2 linked regions of the Methylosarcina fibrata AML-C10 genome follow. The protein of the gene in region 1 interacts with the protein of each later gene in a pairwise test. Links are inferred from orthologs where the notes say so. Each region holds a gene or a part of one and is shown on either strand. Other genes may lie near its edges.

The links.
Region 2: the proteins of A3OW_RS0105755 (region 1) and mrdA interact in binary tests that used the Escherichia coli proteins (3 or more experiments, as listed by UniProt). The link is inferred for Methylosarcina fibrata AML-C10 from one-to-one orthologs.

Annotation. Positions count from the first base shown.
Region 1 is NZ_KB889965.1:1,180,166-1,195,225, reverse strand. The notes cover bases 7,289-10,327. They hold A3OW_RS0105755 (penicillin-binding protein 1A), read right to left. Parts: upstream 9,972-10,327; coding sequence 7,605-9,971; downstream 7,289-7,604. Other genes in these bases: A3OW_RS0105745 (pilus assembly protein PilM), read left to right, coding at 10,236-10,327; rpmE (50S ribosomal protein L31), read left to right, coding at 7,289-7,345. Also shown: A3OW_RS0105785 (murein hydrolase activator EnvC family protein), read left to right, coding at 1-441; A3OW_RS0105780 (S41 family peptidase), read left to right, coding at 494-1,816; A3OW_RS0105775 (DUF934 domain-containing protein), read right to left, coding at 2,015-2,467; A3OW_RS0105770 (nitrite/sulfite reductase), read right to left, coding at 2,454-4,106; sodium:proton antiporter NhaD, read left to right, coding at 4,315-5,622; A3OW_RS0105760 (AmpG family muropeptide MFS transporter), read left to right, coding at 5,676-7,028; more of rpmE, read left to right, coding at 7,145-7,288; more of A3OW_RS0105745, read left to right, coding at 10,328-11,297; A3OW_RS0105740 (PilN domain-containing protein), read left to right, coding at 11,297-11,860; A3OW_RS0105735 (type IV pilus inner membrane component PilO), read left to right, coding at 11,857-12,501; A3OW_RS0105730 (pilus assembly protein PilP), read left to right, coding at 12,501-13,061; pilQ (type IV pilus secretin family protein), read left to right, coding at 13,076-15,060. UniProt on the Escherichia coli protein: Cell wall formation. Synthesis of cross-linked peptidoglycan from the lipid intermediates.
Region 2 is NZ_KB889965.1:636,617-651,533, reverse strand. Bases 8,309-11,204 are described here. They hold mrdA (penicillin-binding protein 2), read left to right. Parts: upstream 8,309-8,782; coding sequence 8,783-10,627; downstream 10,628-11,204. Other genes in these bases: rodA (rod shape-determining protein RodA), read left to right, coding at 10,617-11,204; mreD (rod shape-determining protein MreD), read left to right, coding at 8,309-8,769. Also shown: A3OW_RS0103295 (UPF0182 family protein), read left to right, coding at 1-1,801; A3OW_RS0103290 (Rsd/AlgQ family anti-sigma factor), read right to left, coding at 2,062-2,508; Asp-tRNA(Asn)/Glu-tRNA(Gln) amidotransferase subunit GatB, read right to left, coding at 2,658-4,112; Asp-tRNA(Asn)/Glu-tRNA(Gln) amidotransferase subunit GatA, read right to left, coding at 4,120-5,571; Asp-tRNA(Asn)/Glu-tRNA(Gln) amidotransferase subunit GatC, read right to left, coding at 5,590-5,877; A3OW_RS0103265 (rod shape-determining protein), read left to right, coding at 6,134-7,177; rod shape-determining protein MreC, read left to right, coding at 7,407-8,294; more of mreD, read left to right, coding at 8,281-8,308; more of rodA, read left to right, coding at 11,205-11,747; mltB (lytic murein transglycosylase B), read left to right, coding at 11,744-12,736; A3OW_RS28800 (septal ring lytic transglycosylase RlpA family protein), read left to right, coding at 12,729-13,382; A3OW_RS0103230 (D-alanyl-D-alanine carboxypeptidase family protein), read left to right, coding at 13,650-14,828; A3OW_RS0103225 (D-amino acid aminotransferase), read left to right, coding at 14,818-14,917. UniProt on the Escherichia coli protein: Catalyzes cross-linking of the peptidoglycan cell wall. Responsible for the determination of the rod shape of the cell. Is probably required for lateral peptidoglycan synthesis and maintenance of the correct diameter during lateral and centripetal growth.

The sequences.
Region 1 (15,060 bases):
ACTGAAGAGGAATTACCCGTGGCGGAGGTGGCGTTTTCCAGTCTGAAAGGCAAACTGCCCTGGCCGGTCAAAGGCAGGATCACGACGAGCACCGGTAGCGGCCAGTTGGAGTCGATGCGGGACGGGGTTTTGATCGATGCCGGAGAGGGCGCCGAAATTCGTGCCGTAACCGCCGGCAAAGTGGTGTATTCCGAATGGTTACGGGGTTACGGTCTGTTGATGATTATCGATCACGGCAATGGTTATATGACGCTGTATGCTTTTAATCAAAGCCTCTACAAGAAAGTCGGTGATCGGGTTCGGACGGGGGATGTCATCGCTTCGGTCGGGCAGAGCGGAGGGCGCAGCCGTTCCGGATTGTATTTCGGCATTCGGCAAAACGGCAAACCCGTGGATCCTGTGCAATGGTGTTCGAAATTAAGCCGTGATCAGACGGGCTGAACGTTTGATAATAATGTTTTAGGAAATCGAATATTTTGGGGTGTTAAGACACATGCTGAGAAAGAAGAATATTTTTATTTTGTCCCTAGGGATAATGCTGGGTGTATTTATCGGCACCTGTAGCAGTGTCTTTGCCGATCTCGATAAGGGAGAACCCGCTAATGAAACGGAAGTCATTCCGTTTGAAGAATTGAGGACCTTTACGGAAATTTTCGGCCGAATCAAGCGCGATTATGTCGAACCCGTATCCGATAAAAAATTGCTGGAAGATGCCGTGCGCGGAATGCTGAGCGGTCTTGATCCTCATTCAGCCTATCTGGTGCCGGAAGAATATCAGGAATTGAAAGAAGGCACTACCGGCCAGTTCGGCGGCCTTGGGATCGAAGTCACGATGGAAAACGGCTTCATTAAAGTCGTATCGCCGATTGACGATACGCCTGCGCAGCGCGCCGGAATCAAGGCGGGCGATCTCATCATCAGGCTGGACGACCAACCCGTCAAAGGCATGAGTCTGGTGGACGCCGTCAAAAAGATGCGCGGCGAGCCCGGCAGCGCGATCCTGTTGACCGTCGTGCGGGAAGGGGAGGAAACGCCTTTGAAATTCACGTTGACCCGTGCCGTTATTAAAATCAAAAGCGTCAAAAGCCGGGTTCTGGAGAAAAACTACGGTTATGTCCGCATCAGCAGTTTTCAATCGGGGACAGGGGAGAGCCTTTTGGAAGCCATTTCCAGCCTGAAGAAAGAAAATGGCGGCAATCTGAAAGGTCTGGTGCTCGATTTGAGAAATAATCCGGGGGGGGTCCTGAACGCCGCCGTGGAAGTCAGCGACGCCTTTTTGAAAAGCGGTCTGATTGTCTATACCGAAGGACGTATAGAAAACTCGGAAATGCGGTTCAATGCCTCGCCGGACGATGTCATTGAAGGCGCCGCCATGGTGGTATTGATCAATGCCGGTTCCGCCTCGGCTTCCGAAATTGTCGCCGGCGCCTTGCAGGACCAGAAGCGGGCCGTGATCATGGGCGAGAAATCGTTCGGTAAAGGGTCTGTGCAGACGATATTGCCTACCAGCAACGGCGCCGCCGTCAAGCTGACGACTGCACGTTATTACACGCCTTCCGGACGCTCGATCCAGGCAGAAGGCATCGAGCCGGACATCGCTCTCGCGCCGATCAAACTGGAATCGCTGGAAAAATCCGAATTTGCTCCGGTCAAGGAAGCCGATTTGTCGCACCATTTAGGAAACGGCAAAGAGAAAAAGGATGGCGCCACCAAGAAAATGGATACGCAGGAAAGCGAGGAAATTCTGGAGCTGAAAGATTATCCCGTCTACGAGGCGCTGACCCTGCTCAAAGGCATCAGCATCATGCGTAAATAAGGAGACGGGTTTCTCCTTCTGGATTCGAACTGTCGTCAACTACGGCCGGGAAACCAGGGAAGTCCGCTTCCCTGGCCATGCCGAAGGCGTCGCAGTCCGGCCGGTTGCTAAAATAAGGCCGACTCAAAGGCCGCTGGCAGGCCCCGGCCACTCATCGGGAAGCTGAAGCGGGCGGGCGATGAGGAATAAAAGTTTCGGTCAATTGACCGAGCTTTGATATTTGACGGTAAAATCGTTTAAATAAGAAAGCACTTTTTTCAACTGTTCGGATTTCTCCGGGGCAAACGCATTGACTCCGACTCGGGACAAATAGAAAGCCTGATCCGGCAGGTAATGACCGACTGCCCTGATTTCACCTGAATAACGGTAGCGGCTTCTGAGCAGCCAGGCCTGAGAAAAAAGGCGTCCGTCGGCAAACTCCGGAAAATACAACTCGATCAACTGAAGGTTGCCTAGATCGCCCGCCAGGTCGGACAGCGGGTCGCCCGGACTTATTCTGACGCCGATCTTGCCGTCACGATTTAAAAGCTGCCGCTTCTCCTGTTGCCATCGCGCTAAAGAGACCGTGATATTGCCGGGGCTCGGCTCGTCGCCGTCGGCAATATAACGCCAGTTGTCTTCGATCATTTTTTTATCTTTAACTATCTGCATAGACTTGGTCTTTAAAAGGGGTAATACCGACTCGTTGCACCATCTCCAGAAACGATTCATCTTCAAGGCGCTGCTTGACGTACACGTCCAGGATCGTGGTGATGGCCTTGGTCACTTGATCTTTGGCAACCGCAGGACCGAGACGCTCGCCGATCGCGGCTTCGTTTTCCGATGAGCCGCCCAGAGTAATCTGATACCACTCGCTGCCTTTTTTATCGACGCCCAGTATGCCGATGTGGCCGACACTCTGATGAGCGCAGCCGTTCATGCAGCCCGACATATTGATTTTTACGTCGCCGATGTCATGGACATAGTCGATGTTGTCGAGAGCTTCATTGATTTCCTGAGCGATGCCGATCGAGCCGGCGTTGGCCAGAGAGCAAAAATCCAGTCCGGGGCAGCAGATGATGTCCGTCACGGTGCCGATATTCGGCGTGGCCAGTTTCAATTGGACGAGTTGCTGCCAGAGCGGAAAAAGATCGGCGATTTTCACATCGGCCAATATCAGATTCTGCCGATGAGTGCTGCGAACCTGACCGAAACTGTATTGGTCCGCCAGATCGGCGACAGCATCCAGTTGCGTATCGGTCATGTCGCCGGGTGGAGAATCCGGAGCTTTCAAGGAAATAAAAACTGCGCGGTAGCCCGGCACCCTGTGGTCGGCGGTGTTGTACCTGACCCAGGTGGCAAACGTCGGATCATTCGCCCGACGAGATGCAAAACTGCCGTCATGGGCCGCTTCCGGGTGGTAGGCGGGGGGCAAAAAATGCGCTTTCATCGCGGCAATTCTTTCTTCTCCAAGCTCCAGTTGATCCCTGATGAGCAGCCATTCCTGCTCGACCATGTCGGTAAACTTTTCAACTCCGGTTTCCTTGACTAGAATTTTGATGCGCGCCTTATACTTGTTGTCCCTGCGTCCGAACAGATTGTATATTCGCAGTATCGCTTCCAGATAGGATAAAAGATGCTTCTTTTCGAGAAAGGGCCGAATGGCCTGTCCGATCATCGGGGTTCGTCCAAGGCCCCCGCCCACGAAGACTTTAAAGCCGATCTCTCCGCTCTCGTTCCTGACCAGATTCAAGCCGATGTCGTGCAACTGGGTCGCCGCCCGGTCGTGAACGGCGCCGCTGACGGCAATTTTGAATTTTCGCGGTAAATAATCGAATTCAGGATGCAGAGTGGTCCATTGGCGAATAATCTCGCAATAAGGCCGCGGGTCCTCTACCTCGTCGACGCAGACGCCGGCGAGATGATCCGACGTGGTGTTTCTCATGCAGTTGCCGCTGGTTTGAATGGAGTGCATCTGCACGCTGGCCAGTTCGGCCAGAATGTCCGGGACTTCTTCCAGTTTCGGCCAGTTGAACTGAACGTTTTGGCGCGTGGTGAAATGACAATAACTTTTGTCGTATCGGCGGGCAATGTGGGCCAGTTTGCGCAGTTGCCTGGAATTGAGCAGTCCGTAGGGCACGGCTATTCTCAGCATCGGCGCGTGAGTCTGGATATATAGACCGTTTCTGAGGCGCAGCGCGCGGAACTGATCCTCGGAGAGCTCGCCTTTTAAAAACTGTTCCGTTTGCCTTCGATATTGCGCGGCTCGCTCGTCAACAAGCGTTTGGTCTTGATCGTTATACTGGTACATAAATGAGCCCTAAGGTGCATTTCAGGGGATTAAACAAGACTTCTAATCATATACTGTGAGTCATAAAATGACAAAATTTATTATATGGTGTTAAGATAATCAGTTTGAGTTTGACGTATCTATTTCATTAATCTAGGACACACGGGGAGGAATTTAGGTGAGGTTTTTAATCCTTTTATTAGGTACATTGCTGGCGCCGGCTATGGCGATGGCGGGCGGTTTTGAAAATCTGGGTTTGACCGGTACGGAACGCGGCATTTATACCGTATTGATTTTCATTATTGCCTATGGATTTGTCATGGCTGAGGAATTTACTCATCTGCGAAAATCCAAACCGGTCATACTGGCGGCAGGCATTATTTGGGCCCATGCCGCCATCCTGGCCACGGAAGCCGGTGTTTCCACCGAACAACTGCACGAGGCTTTCGAATACAATCTGAAAGAATACGCCGAACTGATGCTGTTTTTGCTGGTCGCCATGACCTATATCAATGCCATGGCGGAGCGGAACGTGTTCGAGGCGCTCAGATCCTGGCTGGTCAGAAGACAGTTCGGTTATCGTAAATTATTCTTGATTACCGGCATCATCACTTTTTTTCTTTCCGCAGTTGCCGATAACCTGACGGCGGCGCTTCTGGTCGGCGCGGTAGTCATGGCGGTCGGCACGGACAATGCTAAATTCGTCAGTATCGGCTTTGTCAATCTGGTGATTGCGGCGAATGCCGGCGGTGCCTTTTGCCCTTTCGGCGATATCACCACGTTAATGGTTTGGCAGGCAGGTTATGCCGAATTCTTCGATTTCTTCAAATTATTCATTCCGTCCGCCGTGAACTACGGTGTGCCGGCCGCCATCATGTACTTTGCCGTGCCGGATGAGCAGCCCCAAGCTTCAACTGAAGAGGCGGTCAGGCTGAAGCCGGGCGCCATCCAGGTTTGCGGGATGTTCCTGCTGACAATCGCTACTGCCGTCAGCTTTAAACAGATGTTGCATTTGCCTCCTTTCATGGGAATGATGGTGGGTTTGTCCGCTCTGATGCTGTACGGATATCGCCTGAAAACCAAGTATACGATTGAAGGGGATGATGCCTTTGATATCTTCGATAAAGTTCGCCATGCCGAGTGGGATACTCTGCTGTTTTTCTTCGGTGTGGTATTCGGGGTTGGCGGCTTGGGTTACATCGGTTATCTCGAACTTTTGTCGGAAGGCATGTACGAAGGTCTGGGCCAAACGACGGCGAATATTCTGGTCGGTCTGATCTCGGCCGTTGTCGACAATATCCCGGTTATGTTTGCCGTCCTGAACATGAAACTGGACATGAGTCTCTATCAATGGCTATTGGTGACCTTGACTGCGGGCGTCGGCGGTTCGCTGTTGTCCGTCGGATCGGCTGCCGGCGTGGCATTAATGGGACAATCCAATCACAAATACACGTTTTTCAGCCATTTGAAATGGTCGCCTGCCATTGCCGCCGGTTATGCCGGCAGCATTGTCGTCCATTACATGCTTAACGGTTGATACCCACTCTTTTGCGCCGCCTTCGAGGCGGCGCATTCGTTCAGGCCGAGCCGATGACATCTGAAAAAAGTTGGCGTTCCGCCTTCTCCGTTTATACTCAGCCGCACGTGCTGAGCATGATCTTTCTAGGCTTTTCCGCCGGCCTGCCGTTTTTACTGGTTTTTTCAACGCTGTCGGCCTGGTTGAGGGACGAAGGAATCGACCGCTCTCTGATCGGTTTTTTTAGTTGGGTCGGAGTCACTTATTCGATCAAGGTGTTCTGGGCACCGGTGATCGATCGTCTGTCTCTTCCTTTTTTTTGCAGAATATTGGGCAAAAGACGAAGCTGGATGCTGCTGGCGCAAATCGGGATCATGGCCGGTCTGATCGGAATGGCGGGTGTCGACGTCCATTCCCAGTTACGGCTCTGCGCTCTTTTTGCCGTTTGGGTGGCGTTTTGTTCGGCGACTCAGGATATCGTTATCGATGCCTACCGGATCGAAAGGGCCGATGCCGAATACCAGGGGGCCATGGCCGCAACCTATGTGTTAGGGTATCGGATAGCGTTGCTGCTGGCCGGCGCGGGAGCTTTTTATATAGCCGATTTTTTTAACTGGAGATCGGCTTATTGGGTGATGGCGGCCGCCATGTCGATCGGCGTGCTGGCGACATTGTGCATCCGGGAACCCGAGCACAAGCCGGTCAACGGAGCTATTCGAATTGAAAAGGAGCTTGAAAATGCGCTCGGTGTTGCCGAGGCGAAAAATTTCCGTCAGCGCCTGCTGGCGGGTTTTTCCGATGCGGTTTTAAGCCCTTTTGTCGAGTTTTTCAGACGAAACGGCCGGACCGGACTTTTGATACTCATGCTGATCGCGGTTTACAAAATGAGCGATATCACTCTCGGCGTCATGTCCAATCCGTTTTATTTGGATTTGGGATTCAACAAGAAAGACATTGCCGACATCAGCAAGATTTTCGGTTTTTTCATGACCATTGCCGGAGCCTCGCTGGGCGGACTGTTGGTGGTCCGCTACGGCATCATGAAGTCTTTGTTGTTGGGTTCGGTCATGGTGGTTGTCACCAATCTGCTGTTTGCCACGCTGGCGCTGACCGAGCCCAGCAAATTGTTGCTGGCCGGCGTCATCAGTGCCGACAATTTAAGCGGAGGGTTGGCAACCTCGGTTTTCATCGCCTACCTCTCAAGTCTGACCAGTACTGCCTATACGGCAACTCAGTACGCTCTGTTCAGTTCCCTGATGACGTTGCCGGCGCAGTTTTTGGGAGGCTTTTCCGGAGTGATCGTCGACAGGTTCGGCTATTACGCTTTTTTTCTTTATGCCTCGGCCGTCGGGCTGCCGGCGATTTTATTGGTCCTGTTGTTGATGTACCGGGAAAAAATGATGAGAACGGTGCCGTCCGGCCCTTAGCCTGAAAGTCTTTGACGGATACGGCACGTCGATAAATACCTGTTGCCAAGTGTTAATATAAGACGTATCATACGAAGTTTTTTAGAATTAACCCATTCGGGTCACGTGGAAGCGATATGAAACCAGAAATTCATCCAGCATATAAACAAATAACAGTCACTTGTGGCTGTGGCAATACTTTTGTAACCGGTTCCGTACTGTCGAAGGACCTGCTTGTCGAAGTATGTTCTTCCTGTCATCCGTTTTACACCGGCAAGCAGCGTGTAGTGGATACCGCCGGACGGGTCGATAAATTCCGTAGAAAATACGGTAAATAAGGCTCCCTTGCCTCCGTTTTCCTTTAGCAAGGAAATCTCGTCAAGCGGGAAGACGGCGGCAGATGATTGACCGGTTTTTTAATAACTGCCGCTCCCATAAAACTCGTCTATGAATGCAAGGATGCGTTCCGTTCGGCAAGGGCATCCGGTAAACGGCAATCGTCCGGCTGTGCGGTTCAAGCGGACGATCCATGAGGCAGTCCATCCTGTAAATAAGGAGTTTCCTGCCGGGATGTTTCCCGATTCTTCAGGGCTCTTTTTAAAATAGGGCTTCCACCGGTTTGTCGATGACGCCCTTGCCATTAGGGCTCGACTTATTCCCGTCATAATCTTCGCCTGACTCGCCGCCCGAAGGTCCCAAATTCGTAGGCGCCCGCCCGCTCTGAAAATATTCCAGCATTCCGTATTTGCTCCCCGCAGGTTCCAGAAAACCGGTGGCCGGATTGATAAAGGCCTGCACGATGCCTTCCGGCACGACCATTGGCGTTTCCGGAAGATTTTGCAAGGCGGTCTTCATGAACTCCACCCACATCGGCAAGGCCGTTTTTCCCCCGGTTTCCCGCTCGCCGAGCGAATCAAAATTGTCGAATCCCACCCAGGCCGTCGCGGCAATGTCCGGCGTATAACCGTTAAACCAGGCATCCCTGAAGTCGTTGGTGGTGCCGGTCTTGCCGGCAAGATCCGTTCGGCTCAAAATTTTGGCATCGGTTGCCGTACCGTGCTGCACGACATCCCTTAACAAACTGTTCATCAGGAAATGAATGGGAGGCGCCAGGATTCTGGGCGCGAGCCCGTCCCCGTCGGCACGGCTATCGCAATGAGAGCAGGCAGCGGGAGGAGCGGCCTGAAAGACAATCTCCCCTTCTTTGGTCTCGACCCGTTCAATAAGATAGGGATTAACCAGAAAGCCGCCGTTGGCAAAAACCGCATACATTTGCGCCATTTGCAGAGGAGAGGCGTAGCCGCTGCCCAGGGCAAGAGACAGGCTGCGAGGGAGTTGCCGCGGAGAAAAGCCGAAACGCTTCGCTGTAGAGATTGCTTTTTCAAGACCGATCGTTTCCAGCAAGCGGACGGAAATCACATTGCTTGAATGTATCAAAGCCTTTCTGAGGCTGGTGGGCCCTACGAAATTTCTGCTGTAATTTTCCGGACGCCATTCGATTTCCTGATGCGGATCATCGATGACGATGGGTTCGTCATTGATTATGGTTGCCGGTGTAAAGCCTTCTTCCAGTGCCGCCGTGTAGATGATCGGCTTAAATCCCGACCCCGGCTGCCTTTTTGACTGGACCGCCCGATTAAATTTGTTCCGGAAAAAATCAAATCCGCCGGTCAAAGCCAGAATCGCTCCAGTGTCCGCTTTTAGAGCCACGAAAGCGCCTTCTACTCTGGGAACCTGGGTTATAGCCCAGGTTTTGTCGGGCAATTGCCGAACGCGGATGATGTTGTTGACGGAAACTACTTCATCCTTACCCGTGAGGCGAGTGTTGCGCGCCCATTGAGCATTTTCCTCCGGAATGTCGATCAAGGCATTATTTTGCAGCCTGGCGGTGATCGCTTTCTTTGTAGTCCGGATTATGACGGCAGGAAAAGTATCTCCGATGACGGGAAGATCGTCGAAGCTGGAAGTCTGCATGAGAGTGGAAGGCGCCGCGCGGTAGCCGTGCCGTTCGTCATAGCGGTGCAGGGCATCAGCCAGGGCCTGATTGGCGGCCGTTTGCAGAGGTGAGGTTATCGTCGTATAGACATTGAATCCGGAAGTATAAGCCTTTTCGCCATAGCGGCTGACCATTTCCTGTCTCGTCATTTCCGCTACATACGGGGCGTCGAGTTCAACCGGCCGGTAATGCAATTTGGCGGTCGAAGGCTGCTTTAGCGCGTTCTCAAAGTCTTGGTCGCTAATGAAACCGAGCTCCCGCATCCGGCGCAGCACATAGTTGCGCCTTTGCATGGCCCGCGCTTCGTTGGCGATAGGATTATAAGCCGACGGCGCTTTCGGCAGGCCGGCGATCATCGCAAATTCGGCCAACGACAGCGACTGCAACGGCCTGCCGTAATAAGTTTCGGCAGCGGCACTGACGCCATAGGAGCGTTGACCCAGATAGATTTGGTTCAAATAAAGCTCCAGAATTTTGTCTTTTGAATATTCCCGCTCAACCCGCAACGCCAGAATGATTTCCTTTAATTTGCGAAGATACGTTTTTTCCTTGCCGATCAGAAAATTACGCGTCAACTGCATGGTGATCGTGCTGCCGCCCTGCTTTTTTTCCCCGGTAAGCGCCAATTGCAATCCGGCTCGAAGCAATCCTTTATAGTCCACCCCCCGATGTTCGAAAAAATGCTCGTCCTCGGCGGCGACGAACGCCTTGATCAGTAACTTGGGAATTTGGTCGACGCCTATCGGCGCACGGTTTTGTTCTCCGAACTGGCCGATCAAGCGTTTGTCGCTCGAATAAATCTTTAGCGGCGTTTCATAGTGAACGTGCTGAAGCGTTTTGATATCGGGAAGAGTTTCCAGAAGTCGGTTGTAAAAAAAATAACCGAACGCGGTCAGGCAGAGCAGACCCGATAGGGCGGTAAAGAAAAACCATTTCAGCAGAATTTTGAATAACGATCGCTTGGGCACAGGCCTAATCTAAAGCAGTGAAATATAAAACGTGAAAATATTAACAATTTTGCAAGTACTTTAATTCGACAGCGCCGGATCAAATTAAACTTGAGGCAGTATAGAGCACTTTTTTACCCCAAGTTAATTGCTGAATTTTTCGAATCAAAATAAAAAACACAACTATACTTTTTGCAATTCATGTAAGGAATGATGGCTAAGGTCAAGAAAAACAGCCATTTCAACATGTGATCGGAAATGATCAGTTTTTTCAAGGAAAATTTCATGAGCTGGTTTAATCAAAAACAGAATGCTGTTCTGGGCGTCGACATCAGTACAGCGGCTGTAAAGTTACTGGAATTAAGTCGAGTAGGGGCACGCTACCGGGTGGAAAGCTATGCCGTAGCTCCTTTACCGAAAGACGCCGTCATCGATAAACATATCGCCAACGTCAACGTCATAGCCGATGCAATCAAATCAGCCGTTAAACAATCCGGGACCAAACTGAAACAGGCGGCCGTGGCGGTTTCGGGATCCGCCGTGATGACCAAAATCATCACCATGCCGGCATCGTTAAGTGAAGACGAAATGGAAGAACAGATCATGGTGGAAGCGGACCAGTATGTACCGTATTCGCTGGATGAAGTCAATTTCGATTTTGAGGTGCAAAGGCCCAATGAAAACAATCCCGACATGGTCGACGTGTTGCTGGCCGCTTCCAGAAAGGAAAATGTCGACGACCGCGTCGAGACCTTGCTCAAGGCCGGACTAAAAGCAAAGATTGTCGATGTGGAAGCATTCGCCATGGAAAATGCCTTTTCGTTGCTGGCCGATCAGTTTACCGATGCCAGCGAAGGCCAAACAGTGGCGATAGCCGATATCGGGGCATCCATGGCCACTTTAAACGTATTGCACGGCTCGAAAACCGTTTATACGAGAGAGCAAGGATTCGGCGGAAAACAATTAACCGAAGAAATCCAGCGCCGCTACGGTTTGTCCTACGAAGAGGCAGGCCTGGCTAAAAGGCAGGGAGGACTGCCCGACAATTATGCCGTCGATGTCCTCGAACCCTTTAAGCGGGCCATGGTTCAGCAGATTGCCCGATCGTTGCAATTTTTCGTTTCGTCGAGCGCCAATAGAGGGATCGACAGCCTGATACTGGCCGGCGGCTGCGCTTCCATTCCCGGAATCGATAAGCTTGCCGAGCAAAGCTTGGGCGTACCGGCTTATATTGCCAATCCTTTTATCAACATGGCCCTGTCCAGCAAAGTAAAGCCTCAAGCTCTGAGTAACGATGCGCCGGCCATGATGATTGCATGCGGCCTTGCTTTGAGGAGTTTTGAATAATGGCGAGAATCAACTTACTTCCCTGGCGAGAAGAGCTGCGCAAACAGAAGAAACAGGATTTTCTCATGTCGATTGCCTTGTCGGTATTAGGGACAATCGGCATTCTGTTGGCCGTTCACATGTACATCGAAGGTCTGAAGGAATATCAGGAAAAAAGAAACAAGCGGCTGGAGGATGAAATCGCTTTGCTGGATAAAAAAATTACAGAGATTAAAACCATAGAAGAAAAGAAAAACAAACTGCTGGCAAAAATCAACGTCATTCAAAAATTGCAGGAAAGCCGGCCAGAGGTTGTGCATTTATTTGATGAAATCCCCAAAACCGCGCCGGAAGGCATTTTTCTGACCAAATTCATTCAGCAAGGGGCCAATCTCACCTTCGAAGGCAAAACCGAATCCAATGCGCGGGTTTCGGCTTTCATGCGAGCCATCGATGCGTCTTCATGGCTGAAATTTCCCAAGATCAACGTCATCCAGTCACAAGAAAAAACCAATTCCGAACAGTTAAGCGATTTTACCCTGATTGCGCAGCAAGGCAAGCATACTGCGGGAGGTAAACCATGAATCTTTCCGAAATCAACTGGGACATCGAAGCCTCGGGGACGTGGCCGCGGCCGGTAAAACTGGCGGTAATAGTGATTCTGTGCGTCATTGTAGCGGGGGCGGGAGTTTACTATTTTACTCTTGATCAACTGGCGGAACTTGAAAAAATCGAAAAGAAAGAACTGGAGCTAAGAAACTCGTTTGTCATTAAACAGAAGAAAGCGGTCAATCTTCCCGACTATAAAAAACAACTGGAGCAGATCGAAGCGTCGCTGGCGGAGATGATCAAGCAAATGCCGACCGAAGAAGAAGTGGCCAGCCTTCTGGTCGATATTTCTCAGACCGGACTGGCGAGCGGCCTGGAGTTCAGATTGTTCAAACCCGGCGCCCCGGTGCGCAAGGATTTCTATTCCGAGCTGCCTATCAATATTAAGGTGATCGGCCGCTACGAAGAATTAGGCTTGTTCGTCAGCGGTCTGGCTTCTCTGCCGAGAATTGTAACCATTCACGACGTCAATATCGCTCCTGAAACCACTAAAGGAAAACAGGCGCAAGCCAAAGTGAAGACGGGAGCTATGGTGATGGACGCCGTGGTGAAAACCTATAACGAAAGTCTGGCTCCGGAAGCAGCCCCCGTCAAAAAGAAAAGAGGAAATAAATAATGAGCCGGCTTCGTTTAATTAAATCTCTTCCGCACTGGACAATTGCAGGATTTACGAACGTGTTCATTGCTTTGATGTTGACGGGATGCGGAAACGATGATTTTTCGGATCTGGAAACCTTCATCAAAACCGAACAAGCAAAGCCGAAAGGTCCGATTGAACCGTTGCCTGAAATCAAAATCGTGGAGCCTTTCGTTTTCAAACCGGAAGGATTGCGCGATCCGTTTGCGCCTCTGGAGCAAGCCGAACAGGCCGAAAACGGTGAGAACGTGGAAGGCACGGGTCTCAGGCCGGATACTTCCAGGCCCAAAGAGGAGTTGGAAGCTTATCCTCTGGACAGTTTGAGAATGGTCGGAACGGTTAACATGCAGGGCACTTTATGGGGATTGGTAAAAGCGAGTGACGGCACCATTTACCGCGTCCAGGTCGGCAATTATCTGGGCAAGAACTACGGCAAAATAATACGGATCGTCGGCGACAAAATTGAAATTATGGAAATGATTTCGGACAAACCCGGAAAATGGCGCGAACAGCAGCAATCATTGGCTTTGACAGAATGATTTGAGGAAAGAAAATGTGTAATAAACGAGTCGGCATCATGATGAATAACAAAGTTCCGTTTTTCTGGTTGTACCTGATGGGCAGCGTCTATCTGTCTTTATTTCCTCTTGCCTCTGTTAAAGCGGCCGATCTGGCGATTTCTTCGGTCGAAATCGCCTCCGTTGCCGGAGACAAATTGCAAATACAATTGGAAATGACAGGTCCTGCCATAGAACCCAAAGTGTTCCATACCGATAATCCGGCAAGAATCGCCATGGATTTTCCGGGGGTAAAAAGTGCCCTGGATAAAAAAACTTTCACTATCAATCAGGGCAGCGCCAGCAGCCTTTATGTCGCAGAAGCGGCGGACAGAGTGCGGGTTGTGGTCAATCTACTCGAATCCGTGCCGTTTGAAACGAAAGCATCCGGCAATAAAATCCTGCTGACTCTGAGCAGCAAAGCGGCAACTCCTCCGGTCGATTCGGCTCCGGTCGTGGACAGAAGGGTGCCCGCCCCGGCTTTTCCTGCTTCCGAATCATTATTTCGGCAATCCATTAAAGGATTGGACTTCAAGCGCGGCGAAAACGGTGAAGGGCGGATTCTGGTTTCTTTGGCCAATCCTAATACCGTCGTGAATTCCAGGGAAGAAGGCGGCATGGTCGTGATCAGTTTCTTGAACACTCGTCTGCCTGAAAATTTGACTAAACGGCTGGACGTTTCCGAGTTTGCCACGCCGGTTAAATACATCGACGCCAGCTCCACGTCAAAAGAAACGACCATCAACGTGGCTTTGCAAAACAATCTTTATGATTACTCGTTGTTTCAATCGGAAGGATTATTGACGGTCGAGTTCCGGCCTTTAACTCCTGCCGAGAAGGAAGCGATTCAGGCCCAACGTGAAAAATACACGGGTGACCGTTTGTCGTTGAATTTTCAGGACATCGATATCCGCAGCGTTATCGCGGTGCTGGCCGAATTCACCGGACAAAACGTCGTGGCCGGGGATGATGTGACCGGAAAAGTAACGATAAAGCTGGACGATGTTCCCTGGGATGAGGCGCTGGACTTTATCATGATGACCAAGGGACTGGAAAAATACGAGACCGGCAACGTCACTTTGGTGGCGCCTGTCGGAAAAATCAAGGAATACAAGGAAAAACAAAGGGAAACCCAAAATGTGGTCGAGCGCCTGGATCCTCTGCATACCGAATATCTCAAGATCAATTATGCCAGAGCGGAAAACTTCAGAAACATGCTCAGAGGATTCGATTCCGGCGCCATCGGCCAGTGCGGGTTGTACAATAAAAACCGCGGATCGTCGGCATCGTCCCAGGCCAGCACGCAAAGCCTCAACCAGAGAACGATACAGCCCGGTATGGGAGGTGCTCAAGGCGGGGCTTATGGCAGCGCCATGGGCATGGGCGGAGCTGGCGGTGTCGGCGGCGCCGCTGCGGCGAAACAAATGGCCGAAGATTCCTTTATGCTGCTGTCGCCGCGCGGTACCGCCGTGGTCGATGCAAGGACCAATACGCTCATCGTCCGCGAAACGCCCAAGCGCCTTGAAGAAATCAAAAAGTTGATTCGCAAGTTGGACGTGCCGGTCAAGCAGGTCATGATCGAGTCGAGAATCGTCATCGCTTCCACCAATTATGCCAGGACCTTGGGCGTCAGATTCGGCGTGGCGAAAGTGGCCACCATGAGTTCGGGCAAACAATTTGGCGTGGGCGGACCCGATCCGGCTTCCGACCCCGGCAACGGCGATCTTTCGGTAACCGATACCCTGGTGGATCTGGCCGCGTCCAATCCCTACGGCGCTCTGGGCATGACGCTGGCGAGAGGCGCCGATTATGTCCTGAATCTCGAACTGTCCGCTTTACAGGATGAAGACAAGGCCCAACTGCTTTCCAACCCGAGAGTGATGACTACGGACCGTTGTCAGGCGACCATCAGTCAGGGTACTTCAATCCCTTACCAGTCCAGCAGCAACAATACGGGTACCAATACCCAGTTTATCGATGC
Region 2 (14,917 bases), 540 kb from region 1 along the record:
TTCCTTCACGCTTTTTCTTTGCGTATTGTGGCTGCCTAGGGTTCAGTTCATCCCCGAATTGATTCAAACATACATCGTCAATCCGAATCCGGTCAGAACTGAAAAACCGTTCATGCAGAACAATATCGACGCGACTCAGGACGCCTACGACCTCAAGAATATCCATATTGTCGACCAGACCATCAAGCTCGACGCGAGCGAGGACATTGAAACCTGGAGCACGCAAAAACATTTCGAAAACATCCCGGTCTGGGACCGGGAAGTCCTGATCGACACGTACAATCAACTGCAATCGATCAGGCCTTATTACCGGTTTCCGCTCGTCGACGAAGACCGTTATTTTCTGCTGGATCACACCCGCCAGGTCAATCTGGCCGCACGGGAAATCAATCTGGAAAAGCTTCCGGCCGAAGCCCAAAACTGGGAAAACACCCATTTGCGCTACACGCACGGCTACGGCGCCGTGGTGACGCCGGCGGCGCAGGATGCCGGCAAGCCGCTGCTCTGGTATCTGCGCGATTTGAACCTGAACTCGACCGTCGGCCTGACGGTAAAATATCCGGACATTTATTATGGCCAGGAGCAATACACTTACGCCATTGTGCCGAATAAATTGAACGTCGTCGGCATTTCCGGAACCCCGACCGATCCCGGCGTGGCAAGCCTCTATAAAGGCGAAGGCGGCATACCGATTCCTTCGCTGTTCAGAAAGGCGTTGTTCGCGTTTTATTTCAAAGATGAAAAAATATTCTTCTCGACCAATATCACGGACAACAGTCAGCTCTTGATACGCCGGAACATCACGGAACGCATTCATACGCTGACGCCGTTCCTGCACCTGGACAGCGACCCTTATCTGGTCTTGACCAAAGACCGGTTTTACTGGATCCAGGACGCCTACACGCTGTCAAAATGGTATCCCGTTGCGAAACCCGCCGAGGACGACTTACTGGACGGCAAACAGGAATTCAATTACATCCGGAATTCGGTCAAGGTGGCGGTCGACGCACTGGATGGGAACGTTCAGTATTATATTTCCGATCCTTCGGACGTCATCATCCAGGCCTACAGTAACGCTTATCCGAGCCTTTTCAAGAATATGGAAGAGATGCCCGCCGACCTGAAGTCTCATCTGCGCTACCCGCGTGATCTGTTTTATCTGCAGATGAAAGTGTATGCGAAATATCATCAGCAAAAACCCGAGCTGTTCTACGAACAGGCCGAAACCTGGCAATTCGCCAGAGTCCGGGGCGAGCCGGTCAAGCCGTATTATCAGACCATCGATTTCGGCAACTGCAACGGCAAGGAGGAGTTCGTCATGCTGAATCCGATGACGCCGATCAACAACAACAACCTCAGCATGATCGGCGTGGCCGGCATTCTGGATGCCAAAACCTGCAGCACGGACTATAAACCCGGCATCACGATCTACAAGTTCCGCAAGGACGTTCAGGTCAACGGTCCGGCCCAGGTGGAAGCGCTCATTCAGCAGGATCCGGAAATATCCGCCCAATTCACGCTTTGGGATCAAGGGGGCTCGAACATACGACTGGGCCGCATGATCATCATGCCGATGGGCAACAGCGTGCTCTACGTGCAGCCGGTATACATCGTCTCGAAGAACAACGCCATTCCCGAGTTGCTCAGGATCATTGTTTCGATCGGCAACCAGGTGGTGATGGACACCAATTTCTGGTCGGCGTTCAACCGTTTGAAACAGATGCATACCAAAGAGGCCAGGGAGCACGCGGGCACGGGAACGTCCGCACCGACATTGACTCTTCCCGGGACAGAGAGGTAGCCGATCCGCAGGATTTGCATTGACAGAAGCGATAATCGCCGCTTGACGCCGTAATAAAAAGACCTGCGAGATTTTAACAACCTCGCAGGTCCGGTTCTATTTTTTCGCTTCGAAAGAAGACTTAGGACCGCTGCGTGTGCCGTCGTGAGAAGAAGCAATGCTTTGCGGCATTTGAATCTTTGTTTTTTCGACCCAAAATCCGGAACAGTCAGGGAAAACAACAAAAAAGATCGGGCCGCCAATCAACGACCACAAGGAAACTATCGCTGCATCAACTCGCAGAGACGGTCTTCCAGGTCGAACCGTTTGGCCAGCGACTCGCCCATTGCGGATAAATCCTCGGACAGGGTGTCGAAGGTCTCCATGACGTCCAGGTTTTCATATTTGTCGTTGAAGGCCAGGGTGGCTTCGGTAACCGCCGAAAACTCCGGATACATGTCGGTTGCGACCGACAGAATGCGGTTTCGCCGTTCCGTGCCGCACAGAATGCGTTCATAAAGGCCGAAATGTCCCAGCGACACGTAATCGACCAAGGTTTGCGAAAACCGGGTCAGTTTGATCCTGACCTGTTCCACCTTGGTAAAAGGTTTAAGGTCTGCTATCTGGCAATATAACGACCACAACGCCTGCCTTTCACTTTGCAGTTCGGCAATCAATTGAGCCGCTTGCTGTCTTCTTTCCAGTTTGACTGGTGTTTCAACAGGCATGATAGTATTTCCCCCAATTTATATAACAATTTTGCGTGTAATGTATGTCAGCACCGCCTAAAGCGCAACGATTTTTTCATTGACGAAGTCATGGGCCCGCCTTGCATTTCAATCCGGAGGCGGCCCATGAATTCCCGGTGGACCGAGCGCTACGGCGATAATTTATCCTTGAGCATTTTATTGACTTCTTCCGGATTGGCCTTGCCCTGCATCGCTTTCATCACCTGGCCGACAAAAAATCCGAACACCTTGTCCTTGCCGCTCCGGTATTGTTCGACCTGCGCCGGATTATCGGCGATGATCTTATCGATGATCGAGGCAATGACGCCGCTGTCGCTGATTTGCTGTAACCCCTTCGCGGCGATGATTTCGTCGGCACCGGCTCCGGTCTGCCACATGTCGTCGAAAACCTGCTTGGCGATCTTGCCCGAGATCGTGTTGTCGGCGATTCTCGCCAGCAAGCCGGCCAATCGCCGGTAATCCACCGGCGATCCGGCAATTTCCAGACCCGATTTATTCAACGCCGCCGACAATTCGCCGGCGACCCAATTGGCGCATAATCTCGGTTCACATCCCGAAGCTTGAATAAGCGCCTCGAAATAATCGGCCATCTCCCGCGAGGAAGTCAACAGGTGGATGCTTTCTTCGTCCAGACGGTAGTGTTCGAGGAAACGCCGTCTTTTGACCCAGGGCAATTCCGGCAGATCGGCCCGGACCTGCGCCTTGAATTCCTCGGAGATAAAAACGGGCAACAGGTCCGGATCGGGAAAATAACGGTAGTCGTTGGCTTCTTCCTTGCTGCGCATGGAACGGGTCAAATCCTTTGCCGAATCGTACAGCCGGGTTTCCTGAACCACCTTGCCGCCGCTTTCGATCAAATCGATTTGCCGCTCGATTTCATAATTGATCGCTTTTTCGACGAACTTGAACGAATTGATGTTTTTCAATTCGGTGCGGGTGCCGAATGCTTGCCGCCCTTTCGGGCGCACAGAGACGTTGGCGTCGCAGCGGAAGGAACCTTCCTGCATGTTGCCGTCGCAAATGCCGAGATAACGCACCAATTCGTGCAGCGTTTTCATGTAGGCTACCGCTTCCTTGGCCGAGCGCAGGTCCGGCTCGGACACGATCTCGAGCAGCGGCGTGCCCGCACGGTTCAAATCGATGCCCGACAAGCCGTGAAAGTCTTCGTGCAGCGATTTGCCGGCGTCTTCCTCCAGATGGGCGCGCGTGATGCCGATGCGTTTGCGTTCGCCGTCCACGTCGATGTCCAGATGTCCGCGGCCGACGATCGGCAGCTCGAATTGACTGATTTGATAGCCTTTGGGCAAGTCGGGATAGAAATAATTCTTCCTGGCGAAGACCGAATAAGGCGCGATCTCGGCCTCAATGGCCAGACCGAATTTGACCGCCATGGTCACGGCTTCTTCGTTCAATACCGGCAGCACGCCGGGCAGGCCCAGATCCACGGCACAAGCCTGAGTATTGGGCTCGGCGCCGTAAGCGGTCGGCGCTCCCGAAAATATCTTCGACCGGGTCGCCAATTGCGTATGGATTTCCAGACCGATCACGGCTTCCCATTTTTCCTGTTGAGCGTATTCCATCATTTCCTCCTTACTCAAACCCTTCCGGTAATTGCTGATGCCAATCCGTCATCCGTTGAAATTGATGGGCAATATTCAACAGCCGGGGCTCGGTAAAATAATTGCCGATGATCTGCAATCCCACCGGCTGGCCGGAAGCGAATCCCGCCGGCACGGACATCGCCGGCAGCCCGGCCAGATTGACGGCGATGGTATAAATATCGGACAGATACATTTCAACGGGGTCGCCCATTTTTTCCCCGATTCCGAAAGCGGTCGTGGGTGCGACCGGCCCCATCAGGACGTCGACCTGGGCAAACGTCTTTTTGAAATCGTCGCTGATCAGGCGCCGCACTTTCTGAGCTTTCACATAATAAGCATCGTAATAGCCTGCCGACAGCGCATAGGTTCCCATCAGAATCCGCCGTTTGACCTCCTTGCCGAAGCCTTCGCCGCGCGAGCGGGTGTATAAATCAGTCAAGTCGGAGGGATTCTGGCAGCGGTAACCGAAACGCACGCCGTCGAAACGTGACAGATTAGCCGAGCATTCGGCCGGAGCGATGACGTAGTAGGCGGGAATGGCCAGATTGAGATCGGGCATCGAAACTTCCCGGATCTCGGCGCCCAATTTCCGGTATTCGTTCACCGCCGCCTCGATGACTGCCGCGACCTCACGGCTCAGGCCGTCGCCGAAGAATTCCCTGGGCAGGCCGATCTTCAGCCCTTTGAGGTCGGCATTCAACCCGGCGGTATAGTCCGGCACCGGCAAATCGACGCTGGTCGAATCCTTCTCATCAAAACCCGCCATCGTTTGCAAAAGAACCGCGGCATCGTGGGCGCTTCGCGCCATCGGCCCACCCTGGTCCAGACTGGACGCGTAAGCGATCATGCCGTAACGAGAAACGCGGCCGTAAGTCGGTTTCAACCCGGTAATGCCGCAATGCGAGGCCGGCTGCCGGATCGAGCCGCCGGTGTCGGTGCCGGTTGCCGCCGCCGCCAGCCGCGCCGCCACCGCCGCGGCCGAACCGCCGGAGGAGCCGCCCGGCACCTTGTTTATACCCCAGGGGTTGCGTACCGCGCCGTAATGACTGGTTTCATTCGACGACCCCATCGCGAACTCGTCCATATTCAGCTTGCCCAGCATCACTGCGCCGGCTTCTTTAAACTTTTCCACCACGGTCGCATCATAGGGCGCGATAAAGTTATCCAGCATTTTCGATCCGCAACTGGTTTTAACGCCTTCCGTGCAAAAGATGTCCTTATGGGCTATCGGAATGCCGGTCAGCAAGGATCCCTCTCCCCTGGCGAGGCGGTCATCGGCTTCTTTCGCGTCGGCCAGAGCCCGTTCTTCGGTGACCGTAATGTAGGCATTGATTTCCGGATGGCGCTCGATTCGCTCCAGAAACGCCAACGTCAATTCCCGGCTTGAAAACTCGCCCGAACGCAGGCCCTGGGCCAGTTCTGTTATGCTTCGATCGTACATGTTCGTTCCATTCCTTATTTATTCGATCACTTTCGGAACCAGATACAGGCCCGCTTCGACCTGGGGCGCTATCGCCTGGAACTTCTCGCGAAGGTTCGGTTCGCTGACCCGGTCCGGCCGCAATCTCTGAACCTGATCCAGAGGATGCGCCATCGGCATGACCGCTTCCGTATTCACGTCGTTCATGGCCGTCATCAGGTTCAATATCGAAGACAAATCCTGCGCGTACGATGCGATATCCTGCGGGTCAATTCCCAAGCGCGCCAAATGTGCTATTTTTCTTACTTCATCCGTCGTTAAAGACATGATTACCTCTTGCCAATATTAAAAAAAAATCCGGATTTCCGTCCGCTACCGGCGGCGCAGCAGAAACGAAGCTGAAAACGAAAAAAACCGGACGTTTTTGTCATTCCCCTCGGTTTTGGCTCCGGATAAAAAACGAAATTTGAAAAATGTGATTCTTGCCAAACAGCTTCTAAAATATGATACTTTATATCTTGCCTAAATACCCGCTGGATTGATAAAGTAATACGATTTTATTCCTATAAGGAAACAGTAAAAAATGTTCAAACGAATTCGCGGAATCTTTTCCAATGACCTTTCCATCGATTTGGGAACCGCCAATACATTGATTTATATTCCGGGACAGGGCATCGTTCTGAACGAGCCGTCCGTCGTCGCGATCAAGGAAGACAAGGTTCGCGGCGCCAAAACCATCGCGGCGGTCGGCACCGACGCCAAACTCATGCTGGGCCGGACCCCCGGCAACATCACCGCGATCCGTCCCTTGAAAGACGGGGTCATCGCCGACTTTGCCGTGACCGAACGCATGCTCCGGTTCTTCATTGAAAAAGTGCACAAGAGCAAACTGCTAAGACCCAGCCCGCGCATTCTGATCTGCGTGCCGTGCGGCTCGACCCAGGTCGAACGCAGAGCCATCCGCGAATCGGCAGCAATGGCGGGCGCGCGCGAAGTCTATCTGATCGAGGAGCCCATGTCCGCCGCGATCGGCGCGGGTCTGCCGGTCGACGAACCCTGCGGCTCGATGGTTCTGGACATCGGCGGCGGCACCTCGGAAGTGGCCGTGATTTCCATCAACGGCATCGTTTATTCGTCCTCGGTGCGCATCGGCGGCGACCGTTTCGACGACGCCATCGTCAGTTACGTGCGCCGGAATTACGGCACGCTGATCGGAGAATCGACCGCGGAAAGAATCAAGCTCGAAATCGGCACCGCCTATCCCGGCAGCGAAGTGCGCGAGATCGAAGTCAAGGGCCGCAATCTCGCCGAAGGCGTGCCCCGCAGCTTCTCTCTGAACAGCAACGAAATTCTCGAAGCCCTGCAGGAGCCCTTGTCGGGCATCGTCGGCGCGGTCAAAATCGCGCTGGAACAGACGCCGCCCGAACTGGGCGCGGACGTGGCCAACCGGGGCATTTATCTGACCGGCGGCGGCGCCCTGTTAAAGGATATCGACCGTCTGATCGCCGAAGAAACCGGTTTGCCGGTCTACATTGCCGACGATCCTTTAACCTGCGTGGCTCGAGGCGGCGGCATGGTTCTGGAAATGCTCGACAAGAAGGGAATCTCGACGTTTTCCCTGGAATGACCAGGTTATTGACTTTACGGTCCCGGTGTGAATTCTTACCGATGACCGTCCGTTTGTTTTATTGATCCAGACCACCCTTGCATGGCGCTGACAACTCCCGATCGAGTTTTGTTTTTTCTTCTTGGAAAATGGGGGATTCGATGAACCGCCCCATGAATAGGGGAGACAGGGCAAACTAGGGAAAGTGTAACCAGAGCGCTGCGGGTGTCCGATACCGAGGAATCCAGCCATAAAACTTCTATTCGCGAGCGATCCGTCCATCACTACCCGGTTGCTGGTCGCCATCATTGCTTCAATTGCTTTGCTTGTCCTGGACCAGCGCGGGCAACAACTCACCCCGTTCCGGTCCGTCTTGTCGATCCTGACCGATCCGGTCAAATACCTGGTGAACCTGCCTCCGTCGATCATCCAGGAGGCGACCGAGACCGTCAGCAGTTATACCACCTTGAAGGAAGAGAACCGCAGGCTGCATGAGGAACGGCTCATTCATCAGACCCGTCTGCTCAAACTGGCCGCGCTGGAAAAGGAAAACATCCGCTTGCGCGCCCTGCTGGAAAACTCCTTCAAGCTCGGTGAAAAAGTCCTGGTCGCCGAATTGCTGTCGGTCAACATGGCGCCTTATGAACACATCGTGGTGGTCAATAAAGGCACTCGCTTCGGCGTGCATCCCCAGCAGCCGGTCATGGACGCCAACGGCGTCGTCGGTCAGGTGTTCCGGGCTCTGCCGTTCAGCTCGGAAATCATGCTGATCACCGACCCCAACCACGCCATTCCCGTCCAGGTCAATCGCAACGGCCTGTTGACCATCGCGGTCGGCAGCGGCCAGATAAACCGCCTCAACCTGCCTTATCTCCCGAACAATGCCGACATCCGTCCCGGAGACTTGTTGATCACGTCGGGTCTTGGCGGCACCTTCCCGCAGGGTTATCCGGTCGCGGTCGTGGACGAATTCACCTCGCAGAACAACAAGCCGTTCGCCACGGTGACTGCCACGCCCAAAGCCTTGCTGGACCGCAACCGGGAACTGATGATCGTCTGGAGCGATTCCACCCCGATTCCGCTGAGCCCCAAGCCAGCCCCAAACGAACAGGAGAATCCCACGCATGAGGGGCAGTAGTTCTTACGGTTTTTACCGGATCATTTTCACTCTCGTTCTGGCGATGGCACTGCGCATTCTGCCCTTGCCCGAGTTGGCAAGCCTGTTCAATCCGGATTGGGTGCTTCTGTCCCTGATTTACTGGTCGTTGGCCGTTCCCGAACGGGTCGGCATCTTCCACGCCTGGACCTTCGGGCTGCTCACCGACGTGCTGACCGGCAAGCTGCTCGGCCAGTATGCGCTGGCATATTCCCTGGTCATCTATCTTTGCCTGAAACTGCACAAGCGCCTCAGGCAGTTTCCCATTATCCAGCAAGCGTTGTTCATCTTTTTCTGCCTGCTACTGTCCCAACTACTGCTGTTCTTCATTAAAAACGCCCAGCATCCGGCTCAGCTCAAGGGCACGTTCTGGCTGCCCGTGTTTACCGGCACTCTGTGCTGGCCTCTGGTGTATACCGCACTCAGGTTTGTTCGCCTGACCAAGCGGCTCGGTTGAATAACGATCGATCATGTCCCGCATTTATTCCATTAAAGACAATGCAGTCGAAGACCGTCTTTTTCTGGGCCGCATCATTGCCTCGCTCGTTCTCATCGGCCTGTTGACGACCGGCTTGATCGTCCGGCTGGTTTATCTGCAGATCGTGGGCCACGAGCACTATGCCACGCTGGCCAAGGAAAACAGCGTCAAACTGGTGCCGCTGGTGCCGACCCGGGGCATCATCTACGACAGAAAAGGCCGGATTCTGGCCGACGATACGACCTCCTTCAGTCTGGAACTGATTCCCGAACAAATCAGCGACCTCGAAGACACCCTGAAGCGGCTTCAGGTTCTGCTCGACATTCCGGACGAAAAAATCGAGCTCTACCAGAAACTCCGGAAGCGCCAGAAACGGTTCGTGCCGACGCCGTTACTGTCGAACATGAGCGACGAAGAACTGGCCAAATTCGCGGTAGTCCGGCCTTATTTTCCCGGAGTCGACATTCAAACCCATCTGGTCCGGCATTACCCTTACAACGACCTGGCGTCCCACGTGATCGGCTACGTCGGCCGCATCAGCGAGGACGAGCTCAAGGATCTGCCCATTTCCGAATACCGCGGCTCGACCCACATGGGCAAACTCGGCATCGAAAAATCCTACGAGACCGAACTGCACGGCAAAACCGGCTATGCGGAAATCGAGACGAACGTTCAGGCACGCCTGCTCAATACGCTCAACGAGGTCCAGCCGACGCCGGGAGCCAACCTCTATCTGACTCTGGACGTCGATCTGCAGAAAACGGCCTATGACGCGCTCGATTTTTACAGCGGCGCCGTCGTGGCGATCGACATCAAGACAGGCGGCGTCCTGGTCTTTGTCAGCCGTCCCGGCTTCGATCCGAATCCGTTCGTGGTCGGCATCGGCAGCGACGCCTATCGCGAACTGCAAGCCTCGGAGGATCAACCGCTCTATAACCGGGCCTTGCGGGGACTGTATCCTCCGGGCTCCACGATGAAGCCGTTCATCGCTCTGGCCGGACTGGAATACGACGTCATCCATGCTCATCAGGGTTTGTTCTGTCCCGGCTTTTATCAACTGCCCGGCGTCAGTCACAAGTACCGCGACTGGAAAAAAGGCGGCCACGGCACGGTAAACATGAGCACCGCGATTACGCAATCCTGCGACGTTTATTTCTATCGTCTGGCCTCGATGCTGGGCATCAATCACATGCACGATTTCCTTCAGCAATTCGGTTTCGGTGAAAAATCCGGCATCGATCTGGTGGGCGAAAAGCCCGGTTTATTGCCTTCAAAGGAATGGAAGCGAAAGAAAAAGAATCAGGACTGGTACCCCGGCGAAACGCTGATTACCGGCATCGGCCAGGGCTATCACCAGGTCACGCCGCTGCAACTGGCCAGGGCGACCGCGACCTTGGCGAACAACGGCAAGGTCGTCACGCCGCATCTGGTGGACAAGATCGCCACCCCGAACGGCACCCGGCCGGGGCCTGAAACTCACGCCAAAGTCATTCCTCTGGATAAAAATAACGTTAATGAAATCATTAACGGCATGATCAACGTCGTGCATGGCGGCGGCGGCACGGCGAGAAGCATCGGCCGGGACATTCCCTATCAAATCGCCGGCAAGACCGGCACGGCCCAGGTTTTCGGCATCAAGCAGAACGCCAAATACAACGAAAACGAAATCGACTTCAAACTGCGCGATCATGCCTTGTTCATCGCGTTCGCTCCGGCCGACGATCCCAAAATTGCGGTGGCCGTGGTCGTCGAACACGGCGGACACGGCGGTTCGGTCGCAGCGCCGATCGCCGCGAAAGTCATCAAGCAATACCTGCAGGAAAACCATGAGAACTGAAATCCAGCATAAACATTTTCACTCTCCGTCGCTTCTCGGCAGTATTCTCAGAAAACTTCACATCGACATTCCTTTATTCATCTGTCTGCTGTTCACCGCCCTTTTGAGCTTCGTGATCCTGTACAGCGCAGGCGGACAGGACATGGACGTATTGCTGCGCCAGGCGGCCCGTATCGGCCTGGCGTTCCTGCTGATGACGGCGCTGGCACACGTGCATCCCAACCAATTCAAACGGTATTCGGCGGAACTGTTCAGCATCGGCGTGGTACTGCTCGTCGCGGTTCTGATCATGGGAAAAATCGGCAAAGGAGCGCAAAGATGGCTGGATTTGGGTTTTTTCCGCTTCCAGCCTTCGGAGATGATCAAAATCACTACGCCGATGATGATCGCTTGGTATCTGGCCGAACACCAGTTTCCGCCGAAAACCAAACAATTGCTGATCGCCGGCCTCCTGATCATCGTGCCGACGCTGTTAATCGCCAAACAGCCCGACCTGGGAACGGCCCTGCTGGTGGCCAGCTCCGGCGCCGCGGTGCTGTTTTTTTCCGGACTCTCCTGGAAATTCATTCTGGCGATTTTTTCCGTCATCGGCGCCTCGACTCCCGTCATCTGGCACTTCATGCACGACTATCAGCGAGCGCGGGTAGTCACTCTGCTGAATCCCGAAGCCGATCCTCTGGGCCGCGGCTATCACATCATTCAATCCAAGATCGCGATCGGTTCCGGCGGCGTGTACGGCAAGGGCTGGCTCGGCAGCACGCAATCCGAACTGGATTTTTTGCCCGAAAGCTCCACGGATTTCATTTTTGCCGTGTTCGCCGAAGAATTCGGCCTGTTCGGCTGCCTGGGCCTGTTGATCCTGTATCTGCTGATCATCGGACGCTGTCTGTACATCGCCGCACAGGCGCGCGACAGCTACAGCCGCTTATTGGCCGGCAGCCTGGCCTTCACCTTTTTCGTCTACGTTTTCGTCAACATCGGCATGGTCATCGGCATTTTGCCGGTGGTCGGCGTACCGTTGCCGCTGATCAGTTACGGCGGCACCTCGATCGTCACCTTGCTGGCCGGCTTCGGCATCCTCATGTCCATTCACACTCACCGGAAATTCAGCCTTCAATGAAACCGACAAGCAACCTGACCCCCGTTATTCTGAGCTGCGCCGCTTTGTTTTGCGTTGCCTGCGCGCCGGAGAAAACCCGGCCGGCGGACGTTTTCATCCGGGAAATGAGCCTCAAACATCATTTCGACGAAGCCGCTCTGGACGATCTGTTCCTTTCGGTCGAATTAAAACCGGAGATTCTCGTTCGCATCGCCTCGCCGGCGGAAAAAATGCCCTGGTATAAATACCGGAAGATCTTTCTGACCGAATCCAGGATTCTCGAAGGCGCCCGATTCTGGCGGGAAAATGCGGACGCCCTGGCCGCCGTGGAACGTCGATACGGCGTTCCGGCGCCGATCATTGTCGCGATTTTGGGAGTGGAGACCCGTTACGGCCAAAAAACCGGCAACTATCGAGTCATCGATGCTCTGACGACGCTGGCGTTCGCCTATCCTCCCCGCAGCCGTTTTTTTACCGGCGAACTTGAAAATTTTTTACTGCTTTGCCGGGAAGAAAATATGAATCCCCTGAAGCCTGTCGGCTCCTACGCCGGCGCAATGGGCATGCCGCAATTCATGCCGAGCAGTTTCCGCTCGTATTCGGCCGATTTCGACCGGGACGGCCGGCGCGACATCTGGCGCAACACGAACGACGTCATCGCCAGCATCGCCAATTATTTTTCCCGTCACGGCTGGCAACCGGGCCAGCCGGTTGCGATGCCGGCGAAGGCATCCGGGGATTTTTACAAATCGAAATTAAACGGCAACCTTAAGCCGGATTTAATAATTGAAGAGTTACAATCGGCCCATGTTGAAATTTCAGGGTATCCGCCTTTAAACAGTAAGATCAAACTGCTTGCTTTTGAACAAGAACATGGCGATGAACTATGGGCTGCTTTCGATAATTTCTATGTCATCACCCGCTACAACCACAGCCCCTTGTACGCCATGGCTGTTTTTCAATTAAGCGAGGCTATCTCAAAATACAAACCGACATCTCCCTATGAATAAAATCATACCATCCATTTCTGTCATTGTGTTGTGTGGTTGTTCCACGCAGCAAGTCAGAACGCCAGATGTATCGATCAACAAAATCACCCCTCTGCCCCGGCTGACCGCCGAAGCCACTCAAAATAAAGACACGACCCAGTCCCCGTCCCCATCCATCTCCTCTCCCCTTTCCGCTCCAGGCAAACGCCATCTGATCGCCGACCGCCCCCTCCGGCAACATGCCGTTCTTCAGGTAAACCGGCCCAACAAGCCCGAAGAGCCGCCCCAACAGGAAGCGCTGATACCCCGGATCACCCGTTACATCAAGCAAGGCATCGCTTCCTGGTACGGCCCCCGGTTTCACGGCAGAAAGACCGCTACCGGCGAAATCTTCGACATGTACGCAATGACCGCCGCGCATAAAACCCTGCCGATTCCGTCCTATGCCCAGGTGACCAATCTGGAAAACAACCGCAGCGTCATTGTCCGCATCAACGACCGCGGACCTTACGTCGGCAACCGTTTGCTCGATCTTTCCTATGCCGCCGCCAAAAAACTGGGCATTCAAAAAGAAGGTTTGGCCAAAGTGGAAATTGTGGCATTAACCGACGCCCAGGCTTTGCCGCAACTGGAGAATGACCAAGAAGAAAAAGAAGGCAAGCGATAGACCGGCCCATTCCGCTCATTCAATCCAATTCGGACCGACGGAAAGAAATCCTCCGGCGTATCCTCTATAGCCCGAAGCTAATTTTACGCTCCTTTTAAGGGACTCGTTTTTGCCTCCCCGAGGCAGCGTCAAAATCCGGCCGTCTGCCCCTCGTCCGCTCCGGAAAAAGAATGCGTCGGCAAACCGCCGTGATTAAGCGAATCCCGACAACCTGCTCCGATCATGCTACAATAAAGCCATGTTTTTCTAAGTGAACTTTCCATAGCAATGATGTCTTTATTAAATTTCCAGCGGGTCTTTTTCATACTCCTTTTCAGTTTCCTGACGGCTCCGTTCCAGGCCAACGCAGAAAATTCAGACGTTCTGATCCCCATCCCACCCACCATCGAAGCGAGCAGCTTCGTATTGCAGGATTATCAAACGGGCAAGGTATTGGCCGAAAACAATGCCGACGCCAAACTCGCGCCGGCCAGCCTGACCAAAATCATGACCGTCTATGTCGTATTCAAGGAAATCGCCAACGGCCATCTGAAACTGGACGATCTGGCCACCATCAGCAAAAAAGCCTGGAGCACGTCCGGTTCGCGCATGTTCGTGGAAGTGAACGACCGGGTCAAAATCGAAGATTTGCTGAAAGGCGTCATCATTCAATCGGGCAACGACGCCAGCGTCGCTCTGGCCGAGCATGTGGCCGGATCGGAGGAAGTCTTCGCCGCGATGATGAATCAGCAGGCGGAACGATTGGGCATGAAAAACACCCAATTTAAAAACAGCGACGGGCTTCCGGTGGAAGGCCATTACACCACGGCGCGCGATCTGGCCATTCTGACCGAGGCCTTGATCAAGGAATTTCCCGACTTTTACCCGTGGTTTTCGCAAAAGGAATTCGTCTACAACAAAATCGTTCAGCACAACCGCAACCAGTTGCTGGGCCGCGATCCTTCGGTCGACGGCGTAAAGACGGGGCATACCGATGAAGCCGGTTTCTGCCTGGTCGCGTCGGCCCTCAGAAACGACATGCGTCTGATTTCGGTCGTGATGGGCGCCAAAAGCGACAACGCCCGGGCGGTGCAAAACCAGAATCTCTTGAATTACGGATTCCGTTTTTATGAAGCCCACAAATTATACGACGGTAAAAAATCGCTGTCCGATGCCCGGGTATGGAAAGGCGACGTCAAGGAATTGCCTCTGGGTCTGACCGAAGATCTTTACGCGACGATCCCCCGCGGCCATTACAACGAGCTGAAAGCCGTCATCAACGTCGACAAGAACATCACCGCGCCGGTCAAGGAAGGCGACAAGCTGGGTTCGGTTGAAGTTTCCTTTAAAGGCGAACCGATCATCAAAAAAGACCTGGTGGCCCTAAAAACCGTGGAAAAAGGCAATATTTTCCGCCAGTTGACCGACAGCGCCATTCTTCTGGTGGTCAACCGCGATGGAAAATAAAACGGTCTATCTGAACGGCCGTTATCTTCCGTTGAATGAAGCCCGAGTTTCGGTCCTGGACCGCGGCTTTTTATTCGGTGACGGCGTCT